3 regions of the Clostridium estertheticum genome follow, and region 1 is predicted to be linked to each of the others. Evidence: riboswitches for the same ligand, from Rfam matches in the RefSeq annotation. Region 1 holds a riboswitch; each other region holds the start of a gene.
What was found. Region 1 has a riboswitch for cobalamin ahead of A7L45_RS19170 (sirohydrochlorin cobaltochelatase). Riboswitches for the same ligand answer to the same signal wherever they lie in the genome.

Region 2: linked by a shared signal. The riboswitch ahead of nrdD (anaerobic ribonucleoside-triphosphate reductase) and the one ahead of A7L45_RS19170 (sirohydrochlorin cobaltochelatase) in region 1 are both predicted to bind cobalamin.
Region 3: linked by a shared signal. The riboswitch ahead of cbiQ (cobalt ECF transporter T component CbiQ) and the one ahead of A7L45_RS19170 (sirohydrochlorin cobaltochelatase) in region 1 are both predicted to bind cobalamin.

The regions. Positions count from the first base shown of each region.
Region 1 is NZ_CP015756.1:4,113,347-4,120,472, reverse strand. It holds gene cobU (bifunctional adenosylcobinamide kinase/adenosylcobinamide-phosphate guanylyltransferase) at 1-479, shown strand, start outside; gene cobS (adenosylcobinamide-GDP ribazoletransferase) at 538-1,290, shown strand; gene A7L45_RS19175 (transposase) at 1,520-2,431, opposite strand; cobalamin riboswitch at 2,671-2,800, shown strand; gene A7L45_RS19170 (sirohydrochlorin cobaltochelatase) at 2,963-3,796, shown strand; gene A7L45_RS19165 (pyridoxal phosphate-dependent aminotransferase) at 3,864-4,952, shown strand; gene A7L45_RS19160 (cobyrinic acid a,c-diamide synthase CobB) at 5,069-6,394, shown strand; gene A7L45_RS19155 (precorrin-8X methylmutase) at 6,459-7,085, shown strand.
Region 2 is NZ_CP015756.1:496,641-503,766, forward strand. It holds gene nrdD (anaerobic ribonucleoside-triphosphate reductase) at 1-2,117, opposite strand, end outside; cobalamin riboswitch at 2,254-2,444, opposite strand; gene A7L45_RS02410 (DUF3842 family protein) at 2,515-2,934, opposite strand; gene A7L45_RS02415 (ferredoxin) at 3,361-3,549, shown strand; gene A7L45_RS02420 (sigma 54-interacting transcriptional regulator) at 3,696-5,408, shown strand; gene A7L45_RS02425 (acetyl-CoA C-acetyltransferase) at 5,790-6,971, shown strand.
Region 3 is NZ_CP015756.1:4,221,025-4,228,150, reverse strand. It holds gene ligA (NAD-dependent DNA ligase LigA) at 1-915, shown strand, start outside; gene A7L45_RS19765 (ArsR/SmtB family transcription factor) at 1,086-1,373, shown strand; gene A7L45_RS19760 (CoA-disulfide reductase) at 1,765-4,245, shown strand; cobalamin riboswitch at 4,390-4,572, shown strand; gene cbiQ (cobalt ECF transporter T component CbiQ) at 4,735-5,556, shown strand; gene A7L45_RS19750 (energy-coupling factor ABC transporter ATP-binding protein) at 5,569-6,396, shown strand; gene A7L45_RS19745 (energy-coupling factor ABC transporter permease) at 6,461-7,126, shown strand, end outside.

The DNA of each region.
Region 1 (7,126 bases):
AAAATACTGATGATGTCTTATATATTGCAACGGCAATAGTTACAGATGAGGAAATGGGTGATCGGATAAAAAAGCATATAGACTCGAGAAACTCAAGATGGACAACCTATGAGGGTTTTTATGACTTGGATAAGGCTATAGAGAAATACGATATAAGCAATATATTGCTTGATTGCGTTACAATTATGATAACTAACTTAATGTTTAAGGAAAAAATAGATTTTGATAAAATATCTATGGGAAAAATAGACGAGTTATTAGATGATATAAAAACTCAGTTTGAAAAGTTAATATTAAAGGCTAGGGTAGCAAATATTAATTTAGTTATGGTAACTAATGAAGTAGGTTCTGGACTTGTACCGGAGAATAAGCTTAGTAGAGTATTTAGGGATATAGCAGGATTTGTAAATCAATACATAGCAAGTCAAAGCGATGAGGTATATCTAGTTTCTTGTGGGTTACCTTTAAAATTAAAATAATTATTACAATATAGGAAAGAGGTGAGCTTTGCAATGACAGCTCGTTGCAAGCAATGAAATGAGAGAATATTTAAATGATTTTTTACTGTTTTTTCAGTTTTTCACACGAATACCTATAAATAAAAGTTTAAATTGTGAGAAAGAAAACTTTAAGAGAGGATCTATATTTTTTCCTATAGTGGGATTATTTATAGGAATTGTTCAATGGATAGTATATTATTTGTTAATAAAAGTGTTACCAGTAAACATTACAGCAGTATTTGTAGTTATAATACCAATAATTATTACTGGAGGATTGCATGTTGATGGACTTGGAGATACATGTGATGGCTTCTTTTCGTTAAAAGGTGATAAATACAAAATCATAGAAGTTATGAAAGATAGCTCAGTAGGTACTTTCGCGACTATCGCTATAGTATTTGATATGTTAGTACGTTATGCCGCGGTGACTACTATCATACAAATTGATTTACCACTTATATTAATTGCGGCTCCAATAATTGCAAGATTTACTGTGGTATTTATATCTTTTATAGGTAAAAATGCTAAAGAGACAGGTTCAGGTAATATATTTATTGCCAATATTGATGTTAAAAGACTAGTAATTGCAGGGGTAATAACTATTATACTTGGAGCTTTATTAATAGGAATCAAAAATAGTGTTGTATTAATAGTTCCAGCTTTATTTTTAAGTTTCTTATTTAATAAGTTCTGTGAGAGCAAAATTACAGGACTCACAGGTGACAGTTTGGGAGCTAATAATGAATTAGTTGAGATTTTAACAATGATTTTGTTTATAGCAATAATTTAGGTAAGCCTCAGGTGGGGACGGTTAACAACTAATTAGCTTTTATTTAGGTGCAAATTTTTTTAGAATTTGCACCTTTTTATGACTAAATTAACTAATTAATCTAGCATTTTATTTTTTGTTATAATAGATAATGCATTTCCCAAGCTTGTCCAATGTTCACTCAAATAAATATAGTTAATTATTATTCTGAAATTTTTATAAATTTCTTTAATATGAAAATTAGTATTTATTAAGAGTAACATTTAATAAAATCATCAATAATATTTCTATATTTTTCTTCTGTCCCGATTAAACCTATACAAATAGTGCTTAATCTAGATATTCTAGCTTGAGTAATATTTCCAAGCGTGTTAGATATGTCTTTTGATTTAAAATTGCATAAGCTTCTCATTAAAACAACAGCTAAAGCTTTCGCTTTAACACATTTTCTACTGTACTTCGTATAAAAATGGATTTTTGATATATTCATCTTAAATGATATAAATTCCAATATGTCATCTGGTTTAAAATCGCGTATCAGTATGTTCCTTTCACTATTATAATCTGTTTTTTCATCTTCAAACTCCATTTCCTGTTCTAATTTTTCTTCATTACACCTAAAGAGAAGGTTATAGTAATTTTTCCTTGCACTTTTAAGGTTATCACCAAAAAGACTCATAACAAATACATAATCAACTAAGTTAAAAGAATCAGTTGTTTTTCCTAAAAATATTGATAGACTAGAAAAAGTGAATTTTTCAGGAGAATCTTTATATTCGATTATGTCTGTAGGATTATTGTGCACATAAAGAGATAAGGTCCTTAAATATCTATCGTTATAAACTATTTTGCTCTTAAATCTATCTTTAAAAAGGTGTCCTTCCCTTTTATATTTTCTATTAAAGTACATTGCATAAGAAAAATTTATACCATGCATTATTTTTGATATATCACAGCCATTAGCATCAATCATTAAATGTGCGTGGTTATCCATAAGGCAGTACCCATAAAGCTTAAAATTATGGAGAGTTTTATACTTCTTTATAAGTAATAAATACCGTTTCTTATCTTCGTCATCCTTGAATAAAGTTACTTCACTTATACTTTTGCACATGATATGAAATATCGACTCATCTGTTTTTACTCTTGCCGTTCTTGGCACAAAAATCACCTCTCCTCATAAAGTACTATTTTAATTGTTTCCTATGGAGTATAATGCTATTCATTTTTTTAGGTTAATGTTCATTAGTTGTTAACCGTCCCCGTCTTAAATATTATCTAAAACAGCAATTAGTTGTTAACCGTCCCTTACCTTTCTCCCTTAGGACTAAAGATAACCCTCCAACCCTTAAGTTTTACAATGACATTGACACCGCCACTTAATTATAATAAACTAATAGTACAATAGAATATAATTTTAGGTGCCTAGAGTATTAGGTGAAAAGGGAATGTGGTTTAAGTCCGCAGCAGCCCCCGCTACTGTAATTGAGAAATCAAAAGCCAGGAGACCTGCCTAAATGATGTTAACAAAGCTTTCGGAGGGAAAGGACTTTTTAATGCAGTTAATTTTATTACAAATTAATTAAAAAGTAGTCGCTATCTCAGGTGAACTACTTTTTGTTTTTTTGAAAAGATATTAGGAGCAAATAGAGTTCAAAATTCCGAAAAATACATGATAAGGTGGAAGCAAACAATGAAGAAAGCAATTTTAGTTGTAAGTTTTGGAACAACATATGAAGACACAAGAAAGGTAACTATTGATGTAATAGAAAATAAAATAAAAAATACCTTTGTAGATTATGACATAAGAAGAGCGTTTACTTCGCATGTTATTCTTAAGGTTCTTAAAAATAGAGATAATATTTATATAGATACACCAGAGGAAGCTTTGGAAAAACTCAAAAATGAAGGTTATAATGAGGTAATTGTTCAGCCCTTACATGTTATTCCAGGAGCAGAATATGATTATGTAAACAATGTAGTTAATAAATATAAGGAATGCAATGCATTTGACAATATTTTGGTAGGAAGACCACTTATATGTTTTAAGGGAGAAGAGGATGGCGTGCCGGATGATTACACAATAATGGTTGATGCTTTATCAAATCAATTACCAAAAGATGACACAGTAATTTTAATGGGTCATGGTACAAGCCATATTGCGAATGCAGTATATTGTTGCTTCGAAAGTGTTCTAAGGGACAGAGGGTTTAAAAACGTTCATGTAGCAACAGTAGAGGGGTATCCAACTTTGGATAGAGTAATACCAAACGTTATAGCTCAGGGGACTAAAGAAGTTATTCTAATGCCGCTACTTTTAGTTGCAGGCGATCATGTTAAGAATGATATGGTTGGTGAAAAGGAAGAGTCATGGAAAAATGTTTTAGAAGCAGAGGGATTTAAAGTAAGGATATACCTACATGGATTAGGAGAAAATATTGCTGTACAAGATATTTATATACAACATATTAATGATGTAATTAATGAAAAATTTAAAAATGTAGGAAAAACACATAAGGGTATTTAGAAGTATTCGTGGCTACTTGAAGATGAAATTATAAGTACAGGTGGAGCCCAAAGAAAGGAAGGTATTTATGATACATGGTGGAGATATTTATACTAATGGATTACTTGAGGGACGAGAACTATTAGATTATAGTTCTAATATAAATCCACTTGGCGTTCCTAAAAGTTTTACTGACAATATTAGTTTTGCTTTAGATGCATTAACTAGATATCCAGATATTCAATATAGGAATGTATTAAAGGCACTCGGCAAATACATTAGTTGCCCAGAGGAGTATTTTGTTTTAGGAAATGGGGCAGCTGAAATAATTGATTTAGTTATATCTTGCCTTAGAAGTGTACTAATTGTAGTACCTTCCTTTGTAGAGTATGAAATTGACGCTAAAAAGTGGGCTTGTAATATAGAATATTCTCACTTAAAAGAAAATTTTAATGGGACTGTTTTGCTAAAGCATAAGTATGCTCAGCTCTCTTATGATTATGAGGATATCCTTAATAGATTACGAAATGTAGAGGGGGTAATCCTAGCTAATCCTAATAATCCTAATGGTAATATCATTGATAAAGCTAAGTTTAAAAAAATTCTTGATTATTGTGAGGGTAATAATAAAATCATAATAATAGATGAGGCTTTTATAGAATTTACGGGAGATAATTTGCACAGTTTTGCGCAGAGTGTTAAAACTTATAAATGCTTATTCATAATAAGGGCCTTAACAAAATTTTTCGCAATGCCAGGCATAAGATTTGGCTATGGAGTTAGTAGTGATGCTAAATTAATAAAAAAAATTAAAGATAAACAAAACCCTTGGAATATAAACTGTTTTGCAGAAGTTGCAGCAATTAATGTGCTAAGGGATGTCGAGTATATTGAAAAAAGCAAACAATGGATAAGAGATGAAAGACCTATTTTCTTAAAGGCGTTAAATAGTATTTCATTTATAGATAAAGTCTTTTTAACTTATGGTAATTTTGTGTTATGTAAATTAAAGGGTATAGATGCAGATGAGTTTTATAAACTGTGTTTAGAGCAAGGATTTGTTGTAAGGAAAGCAGATAATTTTAGGGGACTAGACAAAAAGTTTATAAGGCTGGCTATTAAGGATAATGTCAGAAATGAAAAGTTGATTCGGTGTTTAAAAAAATTAGAACTTTAGGCCAAAACTTGAGGGACGGTTAACAACTAATTGAACTTAAGTGAGAGTCAAAACTTGAGGGACAGTTAACAACTAATTGACTTTAAGGGCCAGTCCATAAAAGGATGTGAGTGTAAATGCAGAGTATATTTATAGCTTCAAATGCAAGTGGTGGTGGTAAAACCACAGTAACCCTTGGGATTATGAAAGCCTTAAAAAATAGGGGCTTCAAGGTGCAGGGTTATAAAGTAGGGCCTGATTATATAGACTCGGCTTTTCATTCAAAGATAACGGGACAAGATTCAAGAAATCTGGATTTATATCTTATGGGAGAGGCCGGAGTTAAGGCTAGCTTTTCTAGAGGCCATGGTGATTTAGGGGTAGTTGAAGGTGTAATGGGATTATATGATGGCAAAGGAATATATACATCATATTCTACATATCATGTGTCTAAGGTTTTAGATTTACCTATTATACTTGTACTGTCTCCAAAAGCTCAGGTAGCAACCTTTTGTGCAGAAATAAATGGAATAGTTAATTTTAAAGATGCGAATATACGTGGCATAATATTAAATAACATAACAGAGAGTTACTATAATTTGCTTAAATCGGCAATTGATAAAAATTGTAAAATAAAAGTTTTAGGTTATCTTCCTAAAGATGAGAGATTATCTTTGAAAAGTAGGCATTTAGGGTTAATTCAAAGTAGTGAAATAGAGGACCTTGAGGAAAAAATTGAAGTTTGCGCCAAATTATTAGAAAAACATTTGGATATGGATCTATTATTAGAACAATTTAATGAAAGTAAAAAATATGTAGATAATTTTCATGTTGAAAATAAGGGCAAAAGAATAGCTGTAGCCTACGATAAAGCTTTTAGTTTTTATTATAAAGAAAATTTAGAGCTTCTAGAGGAACTCGGAGAAGTTATATACTTTAGTCCACTTATTGATAATGAACTACCGAGCAATATTGATTTTCTTTATTTAGGTGGGGGGTACCCTGAGGTATTTATAAAAGAGTTATCTGAAAATACATCTATGATTTATAGTATTAAAAAAGCTCTTGATAGTGGACTACCCTGTTACGCTGAATGTGGAGGATTAATGTACCTTACTTTAGGGGAAAAGAGTCTAGATGAAGAACAAATAACACATAAAGCTGTTGGCTTTTTTGATGGATATTATTCCTTAACAACAAGACTTCAGAATTTTGGATATGCGAAAATTAAGGTAGAGGTAGAAAATACTATTTTGCCAAAAGATATGAGCATAAACTGCCATGAGTTTCATAAATCATTTGTTGATTTACAAGAAGAAAAAATATTTAAACTTTCTAAAGACGTTTATGATGGAAGCCGAAAAAATTGGTTATGTGGATATATTAAAAAAAACACTATAGCGGTGTACGGACATGTTCACTTTTTTGGAAATTTATTATGGTTTAAAAAAATTTTTAAATAGATGGATTAAGTCAATTAGTTGTTAACCGTCCCCATCTGATTCTAAAACAAAAGGAGATTGAAATATGGATTACATAAAAATTCCTATGGACATAGAAAAGAGAAGTTTTGAAATTATTGGACAAGAAATGGGAGAGCATGAATATTCCCCTAGAGAACTTTCAATAATTAAAAGAGTAATACATACTACGGCAGATTTTGATTATAAAAATATATTATATATTCGAGATGGAGCAATAGATGCGGCTGTAGAGTTACTTAAAAAAGGAGTAACAATATATACTGATACAAAAATGGCGCTAGCAGGTATAAATAAAAAAGCTCTTAAAGATTTGAATTGTAATGCCTTATGTTTTGTTAGTGATGAAAAGGTGGCTGAAATTGCTAAGGCACGTCACATAACACGTTCTATGGCAGCCGTGGAGAAGGCAGTAGAAGATGGTGTTGAGTTCTTTATTTTTGGTAATGCACCTACAGCTTTATTTAGATTAAAGGAATTAATTGAGGAAGGAAAATGTAATGCCAAATTTATAATAGCAACACCGATAGGCTTTGTGGGAGCTGCAGAATCTAAAATAGAAATTGAAAAATTGGACATCCCAATGATTGTTGTTAGGGGAAGAAAAGGTGGAAGCACTGTGGCTGCATCTATATTAAATGCATTAATGTATATGATAGTGGACAGAAGTTAGCACGTAGATTAAGAACTTTTTTAATAATCATAATGGGGGAG
Region 2 (7,126 bases), 1.1 Mb from region 1:
ATCTCCTTCATTTTTCCATTAACTACAGGTCTTTCGAAGATGCTCCCAAGGTATCCACAAAGCTTTCTTATTATGCTTAATAACATTTTATCGTCATTTTTACATACAGGACATTCAAACTCTGTATCGCTATTCTCTTTTGTAAACATTTCTCCTGTATATCCACATTTTAAACATTTATCACTTATTGATGATATTCCGAGAAAGTGTGTTTTGTCATATGAGTATCTTATGATATCCTCAAGTGCCACTAAATTTTTAGTCATATCTCCTAGTTCTACAAATGATATTGCACCGCCTGAAGATAAAGAAGATGATTCTGATTCTAAATCTAATTTATCAAAGGGTGATATTAATTCGTTGGACGGATAATGGAATGAATTTTCATAATAGCCATTGTCATTTACGCCAGCTATAACTCCAAAATCTTTTACATCCTCTACGCAAAATTTTGTTGCAAGGGTCTCAGCAGGAGAGCCATATAAACTAAATCCTATTTTTGTTTTATCTTTTTGTTCATCACAATAATCTCTGAGATATTTCATGATTTTAGTTGCTCTTTTAGAGGTTTTTTCAGTTCTATCATTTAGTCCTTTGCCGTAAAGTGCGGTTAAACAATTATGTAATCCAACATACCCAATAGATGCTGAAGCATATCCATTATTAAGTAGTGGTTCTATTGTATCTTCTGCATTTAATTTAGCAATTGCTCCACTCATATATAATATAGGTGCTTGTTTTGCTTTAACATTTTTTAGTATATCATATCTTATCATTAATAAATCCTTGCAATCATTTAAGGCTTCATGTAGAGATTTGAAAAATGAATCTTCATTTCTATCTGCCTCAATTGCAAGTCTTACAAGATTTATTGATATTACTCCAAAGTTAAATCTTCCAGCGGTTTTATAATTACCTGTTTCGTCTAAATAACTTCCGAGGAAAGATCTACATCCCATACATTCCTTATAATCACCTGTAACTTCAATTGCTTTATCAGTATTAATATAATCAGGGTATTGTCTATGTGCACTACATACAACCGCTAATTTAAATAAGTCGTAGTATTTATCGCCGGGATTAAGGTTATTTCCCTTTGTGTTTTGATATACTAGCTTAGGAAATACAGGGGTTACACCACCGGTTAATCCTTTAATTCTTTGATTTAATATAGCCTCAGTTATCATTTTTTGAATTTTTTGATCCTCTTCACTAGCATTCAAATCTACATTATTTATACCAAGTGTTAAAAATGGAGTCTCGGCACGACTTGTCATTAATGTTTGAACTTCATATTCAAGTGATTGCATGCTATCTTCTATTTCTTTACCTAATCTATCCCAGGCATATTCTTCTATTTTAAGAGGATCGCCAATCCATTTTTCTCCAACAATCCTGTGTTTGTTTAAACTTTTAACTGCATAAGGAGTAAGTCCTGTTATTAAAGTTGGGAAAGTAGTTCCCCCGTATGTATTACTTGATATATGACTCGCAACTTGAGATAATACATTTATTGCGGTCTCAATTGAATTTGGTGTTCCTATAAGTGTTGTACCTAGGTCAAATCCATTCTCGAACATACTAATCCAGTCAACGAGGCAACAATTGAAAAGTGGTAAACCAAAATAAGTTTCATCATGTATATATATACTTTTTTTATGTTTTTTCAAATATTTTTTAGGTATTTTATGTCTTTGACTATAGTTGCTTCCTACAACATTTGAAATTAAGGCCCTTATAGTTTGAATTTTGCTTCCATCAAGATTTCCATTCGAATTAGTCTGCTCTGAAACTGCATTAATTATATTATCTATTTCTTTATCTAATTCTCCTTTTTTATCTCTTTCAAAAGTTCTTTCTTCTCTGTAACTTATGTAGGCTAGGGCTACTTTATTATCTAATAATTTTATTTGATCAACTATTATATCTTGTATTTCTTCTATTGGAATTATAGTTTCTCCTCTTTGATTAAGAGTTTCAAGTACCCTTGTTAAGACAAGATTATTAAAACTCTTATCTTCCTTCCCGTATACTTCTATAAAAGCTTTTCCAGCTGCTGTTAATATTCTTTCGGGAATAAATTCTTTTCTTCTCGAATCTCTTTTTATTACTTGCATATAATACCTCCGTGTATTTCATTTTCTATAAATATTTTCTAAAACGTTAAAAGTCCCTTAACTATTAAGTTAAGAGACTTAAAATCATCGCAACTAAAAAAAGATATTGCTAGCACCTCTCCATCTCTCGTAGAGCTATTGTGTGTAATTATGGAAAGGTATTCTGGCTTAAGCATCATTGTCCCCATTGCGCCTTCCCGGTTTCCCAGTGGCATTTTATATAAGGACTCTTCTTTTACAGCGGCGGGACCGCGCAGGATTTACACCTGTCTTCCCTTTTAAACTAAGGTAATATATACTTTAGTTACTCATAATTATAATATTGTAGCTCGCTTGGAGCTGATTTAATTATAGTTTATATCATGTTATCAATTAAATCAATCCTTATATATTACTATCATAGTTTTATTTTACTTTTTATATCGATAATAATGTCGTCAATAATATCTTTTATTTGAAGATTTCTTGTTCCTGGTATGTAAATACCATGTTTTTGCAGTGGAATTATATATTTAGTACAATCCATATTATATATTGATGAGGCAATCATAGGAGTGATTTCTCCTTTTATGCCACCACTACAAATCATGCCAATTGGCCCAATTATACTATCAACTTTATTTGTAGAACAAAATGAGCAAATTTCATCCTCTCCGCTTATACCTAAATTTGCACCGGATTTCATCATATTAGAGGTAGCAAATGTATTTGTACCAAGTGCGATAATATAAATATTAAGATCAATTTCTTTATGAATTTTTTTTATAATTGTTTTTCCAAGACCTGCTCCTTGAGCGTCTATTACAGCAATTTTCATTGTAATACCTCCAAAAAAATATAGGATAGTGATAATTATGCTTTAAGGTTTCTATATAGCTTTTTTAGAATTATAGTTTCCCGCCTAAATTGTATAAATGTGTTTTAAATATTATATCATGAAATTTCAATATCAGTCTCAAACACTTATATTAAATCATATTACCTTATTATCAATAAGAAACAATATTTTTAGTTAGATCACAATATTCGACACGAATTATTGGAAGTAGCTTTAAATAGCTTGAAGTTAATTATAATAAATAATAAAATAAGATCCGTTAAGACTGAAGAATGAGGTTAGCTAGAAGGTGATTTTGTTTGGTAACTATTGTTACTTATTTTTAAAGGTAAGTATATTACTATATCATTGTGGAAATATATATAGTAGTTATTTAAATAAAATTTGACCTAAGGAGTGATTTTAATGGAAGCAATGGTTGATAAGGATACGTGTATAGGATGTGGGTTATGTCCTGAAATATGTCCAGAAATTTTTACGATGGATGACGATGGAAAAGCAAAGGCATCTAAAGGTGAGATCTCAGCAAAATTATTAAATAGTGCTAAAGAGGCAGAGGAACAGTGCCCAGTTAATGCAATTACAGTAGAGTAGAAAAATTAATAATTAGTAAATAATCGATAAAAAAATAAAATATACTTAAAAATAGCGAGAAAAAATTCTCGCTATTTTTAAGTATATCTTGATAAAAAAAACTATCAACTTTATAATTAAGTTATAAGGCTTTAGGAAGGTGACAAATGGATGTAATTAGTGATTATTATAATGAAGTTATGAACAACATTAATGAAGGTATTGTTGTTATAGATAAAAGAGGCATTATTCAAATAATTAATAATGCTGCTGAAAGAATGTTTGAAATTGATGCAGATAATAGCATAGGAGAATATATTTTAGATGTACTCTCCTCTAGTAAATTAATAAGTATAATTGAAAATGGAGAGGCCCAGGTAAACAAAAAAGATGGCAAATTTATTGTCACTCGTAAATTAATAACTCAAAGCGGTGAAGTTATTGGTGCGTTTGAAGTTTTTCATGAGGATAATCAAAATGATCTACTAATGAATGTGCAAGATGATGGTAGGGTGCAGGAAGAGATGTTAAACACAATTTTTAATACTGTTAATGAGTGCATAGTTGTAGTGGATCAGAATGGAATAATAACTATGATGAGCGATGAATATAAAAGGTTTATTAATTGCCAAAATCCAGAGGGGAAACATGTAACTGAAGTTATAGAAAATACAAAATTACATATAGTAGCAAGGACTGGCGAAAAAAAAGTTGGCGAAATTCAAGAAGTAAATGGGCATAGGATGATTTCTATGAGAGTCCCTATAATAAAAGATGGTGTAGTTGTTGGTGCAATTGGGAAAGTAATGTTTAAGGATTTGAGCAATTTTAAAATACTAAGTAACAAATTATGTCTTATGGATAAAGAAGCTGAAGGCTGTAAAAATGAATTAAGTACAGATCAAAAGGCAATATATACTTTTAATAATATTATAGGAGGCAGTGATAAAAGCCAAGAAGTAATGGTCCTTGCCAAAAGAGTTGCTAAGGTAGATTCAAACGTTTTAATTACTGGAGAGAGTGGGACTGGTAAGGAACTTTTTGCACATTCTATTCATAATGATAGCAAAAGATGTTTAAAACCTTTTGTAAAAATTAATTGTGGGGCTATTCCAGCAGAGCTTTTTGAGTCAGAAATGTTTGGCTATGAAGAAGGGGCGTTTACCGGAGCAAAAAAATCAGGTAGAAAAGGCAAGTTTGAATATGCAAATGGTGGTACCATACTACTAGATGAAATAGGTGATATGCCTATGAATATGCAAGTTAAACTTTTAAGGGTTATTCAAGAGAAGGAACTCGTGAAGGTTGGTGGAAACGATGCTATTAAGGTTGATGTAAGAATTATAGCATCTACCAATAAATCTTTAGAACAGTTAATTAATGATGGAAAGTTTCGAGAGGATTTGTATTATAGGTTAGATGTTATGCATTTAAGATTACCGCCGTTAAGGGAAAGAAGAGAAGACATTGAGGAATTGGCAAATAAGCTTTTGATAAAAATATGTAAAAAATATAATGTTAAATCTGAAGGTATATCTAGGGAAGCTATTGATTTTTTGAAAGCTTATAGTTGGCCTGGGAACATAAGGCAACTTGAAAATGTAATAGAAAGAGCTATTAATTTGCTTGATGAGGATATTTGTATAATGCCAAAGCATTTGCCGGAAAAAATAATTAAGAGTAAAAGTAAGAAGTACTCGCTGGAAAACAATTATTTGAAAGATGTTGTTGAAAGGATTGAAAAGGACATAATCATGGAATGTTTAAAAGATACCAGTGGAAATAAAAAAGAAGCAGCAAAAATATTGGGGCTTAGTAGAGCTGGATTATATAAAAAATTAAACCGATATAATTTAATAAAATCGACTAATCCACAATAGTAAACATGCAAACTTTGTTTACACGTACTATTTTTTTATGAAAAATAGTACATGCATTGTAAACTAGAATTATTGGATAAACTAAATACATAGTTATATCAATGCATTGAAAATACTTTAAGTGATTTTTTTAACAAATAGGTTATAATATTAACAAGCTTAAACAAGATAAATTTATATAAGTATTAGTGTAAACTTAGTTTACACTAAGGGCTACATTTAATTTTGCTATAAAGAAATAAGTTGCTATAGTGAGGTTTGTGGGGGATCGACAACTTGGCATGAAAATTGCTAGTATTATATATATGGGAAGATATAAATATAAAATTCCTATTATATGTTAATAATAAATTAAATAAATAAATTAATGGAGGGTTACATATGAAAGAAATAGTAATTGTAGGAGCAGCAAGAACAGCAATAGGATCTTTTGGTGGAGGATTATCAAAAGTATCAGCTGTAGAAATGGGAACTGTTGCAGCTAAGGAAGCTATAAAAAGATCAGGAGTTAAACCAGAATTAATAGAAGAAGCTATAATCGGTAACGTAATACAGGCAGGACTTGGACAAAATGTTGCTAGGCAGATAGCTATAAAAGCAGGATTAGATATTTCATCTTCAGCACTTACAATAAATAAAGTTTGTGGTTCAGGACTTAGAGCTGTAAGTTTAGCTGCACAGATTATAATGTGTGGAGATGCAGAAGTAGTTTTAGCAGGTGGAACTGAAAGCATGAGCAACGCTCCATATGCACTTCCAAACAATAGATGGGGAGCAAGAATGGGAGACGGTAAAGTAGTTGATACTATGATTAAAGATTCTCTTTGGGATGCATTTAATGACTATCATATGGGAATGACAGCAGAAAATATTGCAGAACAATGGAACATCACTAGAGAAGACCAAGATCAATTTGCTTTAAAAAGTCAACATAAAGCTGAAGCAGCTATAAAGGGTGGCAAATTTAAAGATGAGATCGTTCCAGTGGTAATTCCTCAAAGAAAAGGGGATCCAATAACATTTGATACTGATGAATTTCCAAAATTTGGTTCATCTATAGAAAAATTAAGAAAATTAAAACCAGCATTTAAGAAAGATGGTACTGTAACAGCAGCTAATGCATCAGGAATAAATGATGGTGCTGTTATGTTTATAGTAATGTCAAAAGATAAAGCTGATCAATTAGGACTTAAACCTCTAGTTACAATAAAATCATATGCATCAGCAGGAGTAGATCCAAAGATAATGGGTTATGGTCCAGTTCCAGCAAGCAAAAAAGCGTTAGCAAAAGCAGGACTTACTGTAGCTGATTTAGATTTAGTTGAAGCTAACGAAGCATTTGCTTCTCAATCATTAGCTGTAGCTAAAGATTTAGGCTTAAATCCAGAAATAGTAAATGTTAATGGTGGAGCTTTAGCACTAGGTCATCCAGTAGGAGCTTCAGGTGGAAGAATACTTATTTCATTAATATATGAAATGATAAAAAGAGATTCTAAAACAGGACTTGCTACATTATGTATAGGTGGCGGTCAAGGAACTGCAATTATTGTTGAAAGAAAATAGAAGGTAGAATAATGTGAGGTGCCTCTGAAATGATTGAAAAATCATTTCAGAGGCACCTTTTTTCTTTGGCAGTTGTATATTTTATGAAATGAGATTAGAAAAAAGTTTATACATTGTTTATAATTAGGTTATAAAAAGTAGATATATAGAATTTA
Region 3 (7,126 bases), 110 kb from region 1:
GATTTAGATATAAGGATTGGGGACATAATTGTTGTTTATAAGTCAGGAGAGATAATCCCAAAAATCAAGTCTGTAGTGAAAGAAAAACGTATTGAGGGATCAAAGGAATTTAAAATTCCAGAGATTTGCCCAGTTTGTGGAGCACCAACAGTGCGGGAAAAAGATACTGCTGACATCAAATGTATAAACCCTAATTGTTTGGCACAATTAGAAAGACGTATAATTAATTTTGTAGGCAGGACTGCTATGGACATAAAAGGTTTTGGCAGCGCATATGTTAAGGAACTTATTCGTTTGAAATACATAAAAGATATTGCGGATGTGTATTCTTTATTTAATTATCGCGAGGAACTTGTCGATCAGGGTATAATTGGAAAAGAAAAAAATACAGATAAGTTATTAGATGCTATAGAAAAGTCAAAGGGAAATGAAGCACAAATGTTGCTTACAGGCCTTGGTATTCCGAACATTGGAAAAGTGGCAGCGAAAAGTATAATGAAACATTATAAATCTATTGAAGACTTGCAAAATACGTCTTTAGAAGAATTGCAAGATGTCTCGGATATAGGTGAAATAAGTGGCTTGTGTATATTGAAATTTTTTGAAGATAATAAAAATAGAGAAGTAATAAGTAGATTAAAAGATTATGGAGTTAATATGGCTGTAGGGGATGTCACAAGCGAGGATAATAAGTTTGATGGATTAACTTTCGTTGTAACTGGAACATTAACTACTATAGGCCGAAATGAGGCCACGGAAATGATAGAGAGTCATGGCGGAAAGGTATCGGGCTCCGTTTCTAAGAAAACAAGTTATGTGTTAGCAGGAGAGAATGCTGGAAGTAAACTTACGAAAGCGCAAGAGTTAGGAATTGAAGTTATATCTGAAGAAGAATTGGTAAATATGTTAAAATAGTGAATAAATTAACTAAAAAATGGAGCTTTTAAAACATAAGAAATAACATGATAATTAATAATATAATTATCATGCTATTTTTATTAGTGTTGATATTATTTGTTATTTGTATCATAATATATGAATATAACAATATTAGTATGAAAATATATTAGAAAGAGGTAAATCTTATGGAAAAGGATTATATGGAATATAATGAAATTGCAGAAATGCTTAAGATATTAGCTCATCCGGTAAGGCTTTGTATTATTAATGGATTACTGGGAAAAGGGACATGTAATGTAAGTCACATGCAAGATTGTTTAGGTATTCCACAATCTACTTTATCTCAACATTTACAAAAATTAAGAATGGCAAAAATAATTGTAGGAAAAAGAAATGGGCTAGAGATCAATTATAGTATTTGTAATGAAGAAGTTCGTGAACTAATTGAATTCCTTTTTAAAAATAAGGTTTAATAAGTATATCAATTAGTTCTTAATATTAATTAAACACTATAAATATAGTGGTACACGAATAACTATCGTGTATCACTTTTTATTTAATAGTTAAAATAAATTAAATTTCTATTGATTTTTAGTTAATATGTGTTATTATATTATTATATCGTAATATTGAGATATAAGAATGTAAATGGAAAAAATAATATAAATATAAATTAAAGTTTCGACGGAGGTATAAATTATGTTTAATTCTTCAAAGGTTAAAAATGTAAGCGCAGAAGAGGTATATAAACTTATAAATGGTGATAAAGAATTTATTATAATAGATGTAAGAACTAAAGAGAAATAAGTTCTTGGAGATACAGTTTAGCTAGGTAAAGTCTAGAAAATATAAGGAGGAATAATTGTGATGAAAAAGATATTAATCGTAGGTGGCGTCGCTGGTGGAGCTTCAACAGCGGCCAGACTTAGACGGCTTGATGAAAGTGCAGAAATAATTATGTTTGAAAGAGATGAATACATTTCTTTTGCAAATTGCGGACTGCCTTATTACATCGGTGAAGTAATAAAGGATAGAGATAAGCTTTTAGTACAAACACCTGAGAGTATGAATGCAAGGTTTAATGTAGATGTTAGAAATAACAGTGAAGTAGTTGCAATTGACACCAGTAAAAAGGTTGTAACAGTTAATAGTAAAATCCTTGGTACCTACGAGGAAAGTTATGATTATTTAGTGTTATCACCAGGCGCAAAAGCAATTAAACCTAATATAGAGGGTATAAATAGTAAAAGAATATTTACATTAAGAAATATACCAGACACTGATAATATAAAAAAATATGTAGACACATTGACGATTAAAAGTGCTGTAGTTATTGGTGGAGGATATGTTGGGGTTGAAATGGCTGAAAACTTAAAAGAAAGAGGATTAAAGGTTACTTTAGTAGAAGCAGCACCTCACATATTGGCTCCTTTTGATACTGATATTGTTTTAAATGTTGAAAAAGAAATTTCGGATAACGGTGTGGAAATAATTTTAAATGATGGAGTGAAAGCATTTAAAGATACTGAAAATGGTGTTGAAATAACATTAGATAGTGGTGCAAAATTAAGTGCTGATATGATAATACTCGCAATAGGTGTATTTCCTGATACTAAATTTGCAAAAGAAGCTGGTATTAAATTAGGCGCCAAGGGTCATATTATGGTAAATGATAAAATGGAAACTAGTGCAGAGGGAGTATTTGCAGTAGGTGACGCTATAGAAGTTGTAGATTTTGTAAATAAGACTAATACTGCGATTCCACTAGCTGGACCTGCAAATAAGCAAGGAAGAATTGCAGCTGATAATATAGCGGGTCTAAATTCCAGCTATAAAGGAACTCAAGGCACTGCAATTTTAAAGGTTTTTGGACTTACAGCAGCAAGTACTGGCAATAATGAAAGAACTTTAACTAGACTTAATATTCCTTATAAAGTTATACTAGTTCATCCAGTTAGCCATGCTTCTTACTATCCAGGTGCACTTCCTATGACATTAAAACTTATTTTTAATAGTGAAGGTAAAATACTTGGAGCTCAAGGTGTTGGTTATGATGGAGTTGATAAGCGGATAGATGTACTTGCTACTGTTATACGCCTCGGTGGAACAGTTGACGATTTAACAGAATTAGAACTTTCATATGCACCACCATTTTCATCTGCTAAAGACCCTGTAAATCTGGCAGGATTTGTTGCACAAAATGTGCTAGCTGGAAGAATGGAAGTACTCACAACTGATGAGTTTAGTGCTTATGATAAAGAAAATGCTGTAGTATTAGATGTTCGTACTGAAATAGAATTTGATAATGGACATATTGAGGGAGCTATAAATATTCCAGTAGATAATCTCAGGGGAAGAATTGGCGAACTTGACAAAAACAAAGAAATTATTGAATATTGTCAAGTAGGTCTCAGAGGATATGTAGCAGCTAGAATTTTAGCTCAAAAAGACTTTAAGGTTAAAAACTTAACTGGAGGATATAAATCAGTTTTAAGTTCAGAATTTGAGCCCAATAAGACTGGAGAGAGTGATAAAATAAAAAGACAGAAAATAGACCCTGATACTCAAGTTATAAGGGATGAAGTAGCTATAGAAGATGATAAGTATGATAAACTTCTCGATGCATGTGGATTATGTTGCCCAGGTCCGTTAATTCAAGTTAAAGCTAGTATTGATGAATTAAATGAAAACCAAATATTAAAAGTAACAGCAAGTGATCCTGGGTTTTATGAGGATATTAGAGCTTGGTGTACTAAAACAAATAATGAATTATTAGATTTAAGAAAAGAAAAAGGTATGGTATATGCCTTTATTAAAAAAAAAGGCAATAACGATACTAAGGTAAATAAATCTTTGCCATCAGAAACACGAGAAAAAAACAATAAAACTATGGTAGTTTTTAGCGGTGATTTAGATAAAGCCATTGCGGCATTTATTATAGCAAATGGAGCAGTTGCAATGGGTAGTAAAGTTACCATATTATTTACCTTCTGGGGTCTTAACATTATAAGAAAACCTGAAAAAGTATCAGTAAAGAAAGGGCTTATAGATTCAATGTTTGGATTTATGATGCCAAGAGGCAGCAGAAAGCTTAAACTTTCTCAAATGAATATGATGGGTATCGGGGCTAAAATGATCCGATCAGTAATGAAAAATAAAAATATAAGTTCTCTTGAAGATTTAATAAAATCGGCAATTGATAGCGGAGTGGAGGTGGTCGCTTGCTCAATGTCCATGGATGTTATGGGAATTACAAAGGAAGAACTTATCGATGGTGTGAAGATTGGTGGAGTTGGTTATTACCTAGGTCAAACTGAAGATTCAAATGTAAATCTATTTATATAATGTATAATAATATTGCTTATAACTGGTGTTATAAGTTTGCTTTAGAAAAGAAAAGATACTACTAATAATATCAGTTAGTAAAAATTAAGTTATTTCAGTAGAAAACATTGATTAAATTGTTAACATGGTGTAAACTAAAATCAAATTAAATAATAGAATATAGGTTTAATTAAATTTAATTAATTAAAAGGGAATCAGGTTAAAATCCTGAACTATCTCGTAGCTGTAATAGATGAATTTAAGTACAATATGTCACTCTGAAATGGGGAAGGCGTACTTAGATAATGATTCTTAAGTCAGAATATCTGCCTATATTTTTGCACCGTAACTCTACGAGTGATAGAGGGAGCTTTATATGAAGATTTGTTGATTTTATATTATTAAACATATTTTTGATTGTTTCCTTCTAACGCTTTAGTTAGAAGGTTTTTTTTGGTTGTAAATTATTTTACATATTGACATTGGGTAAAAAATAAAAGGAGGTGGCACATGAATAAGGATGGGAAACCTCATCATCATAGAATCGGACATAAACATGGCGAAGGATTTTCAATAGATTTTTACGCTTATATTTCCCAAATAAGACACTGGAATTCTACTTTTAAAGTATCTCTTTCTGTTTTAATACTTATTCTTTGTATTGTATTGGATAACCCATATGTTTCGGTTGTGGTAATTATTGCTATGGCATATCTGACCATTGTAAAAGGAGGGCTTCCAGTATTTGAGTATTTATCAATACTTGCGATTCCAATTATATTTATCCTACTTGGCACAGTTACAATTGCTATTGATTTTTCAAAGCAGCCAATTGGTCAGTATAATCTGTATCTTGGTTTCTGTTATGTGTTTACCTCTCAGGCAAAGATTAGGGAAGTATTGTTTTTAATTCTCAAGGTTTTTGCAGCTATCAGTTCGCTACAAATGATGACACTGTCTACTCCGTCCTCTGAGATAATATATGTTCTTCGAAAGGCACATGTCCCAAAGCTTATTGTAGAATTGATGAACCTTATTTACCGTTATATTTTCATTTTAATGGATACTTATACTAAAATGAAAAATTCTGCAGAATCCCGTCAGGGCTACTGTGATTTTAAAACTTCCTGTTATACTTTTGGAAGCATTGCAAGTAATATGTTGGTTGTTTCGCTTAAAAAAGCAAACACTTATTATGATGCAATGGAGGCCAGATGTTATGATGGAGATCTTCTATTTTTGGAGGAGGATAAAAAAGTAGAGACAATACAGATCGCATATGCAGTAGTATTCGTAGTTTTTTTGTTTATTATCTGGGGCTTTACAAGATAGAAAGGAGATATTATGAGGAAACCAATATTAAATGTAGAAAATCTATATTACGTCTACGGAAATGGAAAGGCCGCATTAGACGGTGTAAGCGTGGATATCTATGAAGGCGAGAAGATCGCTGTCATTGGCTCTAATGGATCAGGCAAATCCACATTTTTCTTGAATATAAACGGTGTATTTACACCGCAGCAGGGAAAAATCATTTATCGGGGTAATGTCGTAAATAAAAAAAATTTAAAAGATCTTCGAAAGAATATCGGAATTGTATTTCAGGATGCAGACAATCAAATAATTGCATCTACAGTTAGGGCAGAAGTTGGATTCGGGCCGATGAATTTAAAGCTTCCAAAAGAGGAAGTAATCAAGCGGGTTGAGGAGTCCCTTTCATACATGAATATATCAGATTTTAAGGATCGTCCACCGCACTATTTGAGTGGTGGTGAAAAGAAACGCGTGACTATTGCAGGAATTATTGCTATGAAATCTGAGATTATTATATATGATGAACCGACAGCATCACTTGATCCTTTAAATACAATGATGTTAGAAGAGGTTTTGGCCAAACTTAGTTCTGAGGGTAAGACGATGCTGATTTCCACCCATGATGTAGATTTTGCATACAGATGGGCGCAAAGAGTGCTTGTATTCTGCCAGGGGAAAATTATCGCAGATGGGACACCACTCGAAATTTTCCTAAACACTGAAGTTTTAAAACAGGCGAATCTAAAACAGCCAATTATGCTAGAGGTTTATGAATCACTAGTAGAGAAACACATGCTTGCGGATATAAAAGCTTATCCTAAAAGCACACAAGAATTTAAAGAAATGCTTAAAAAGTAGTTGTTTATTCTAGGTGTTTTACCGAATTAATATAAATTAGAAACAAATAAGGGGGAAAAATAAAATGAATCAAAAGGAAAAGAAAATTGTCGCTATTGTTGCATTCTTTGGAGTAACTTTTGGAATAGTTCCGGCAGCTAATGCAATGCACATCATGGAAGGGTATCTGCCACCAAAATTCTGTATTTTGTGGGGAGTTATATGCATGCCATTCTTAGTAGCAGGATACTTTTCAATTAAGAGAACATTGTCCAAAAACCGTAAATCTATCACTATTCTTGCTATGGCAGGAGCGTTCATTTTTGTGCTTTCATCTTTAAAAATTCCGTCAGTAACAGGAAGTTGTTCACATATGACTGGTACCGGACTTGGAGCAATCTTATTTGGACCTACTGCAGTCAGTATTCTAGGGATTATTGTATTGGTTTTCCAGGCAACTCTACTTGCTCATGGAGGACTAACAACTCTTGGTGCTAATACATTCTCTATGGCTATTGCAGGTCCAATCCTTTCTTATGGAATCTACAAATTATGCCAGAGACTGAAAGTCAATAAACATGTAGGCATTTTTCTTGCGGCATCATTTGGTGACATATTTACCTATTGTGTAACAAGTGTCGAGCTTGGACTTGCATATCCTTCTGCAAACGGTGGCGTTGCTTCATCAGTAGTCAAATTCCTTGCAGTATTTGCACCAACACAGCTACCACTTGCAATTATCGAAGGTATT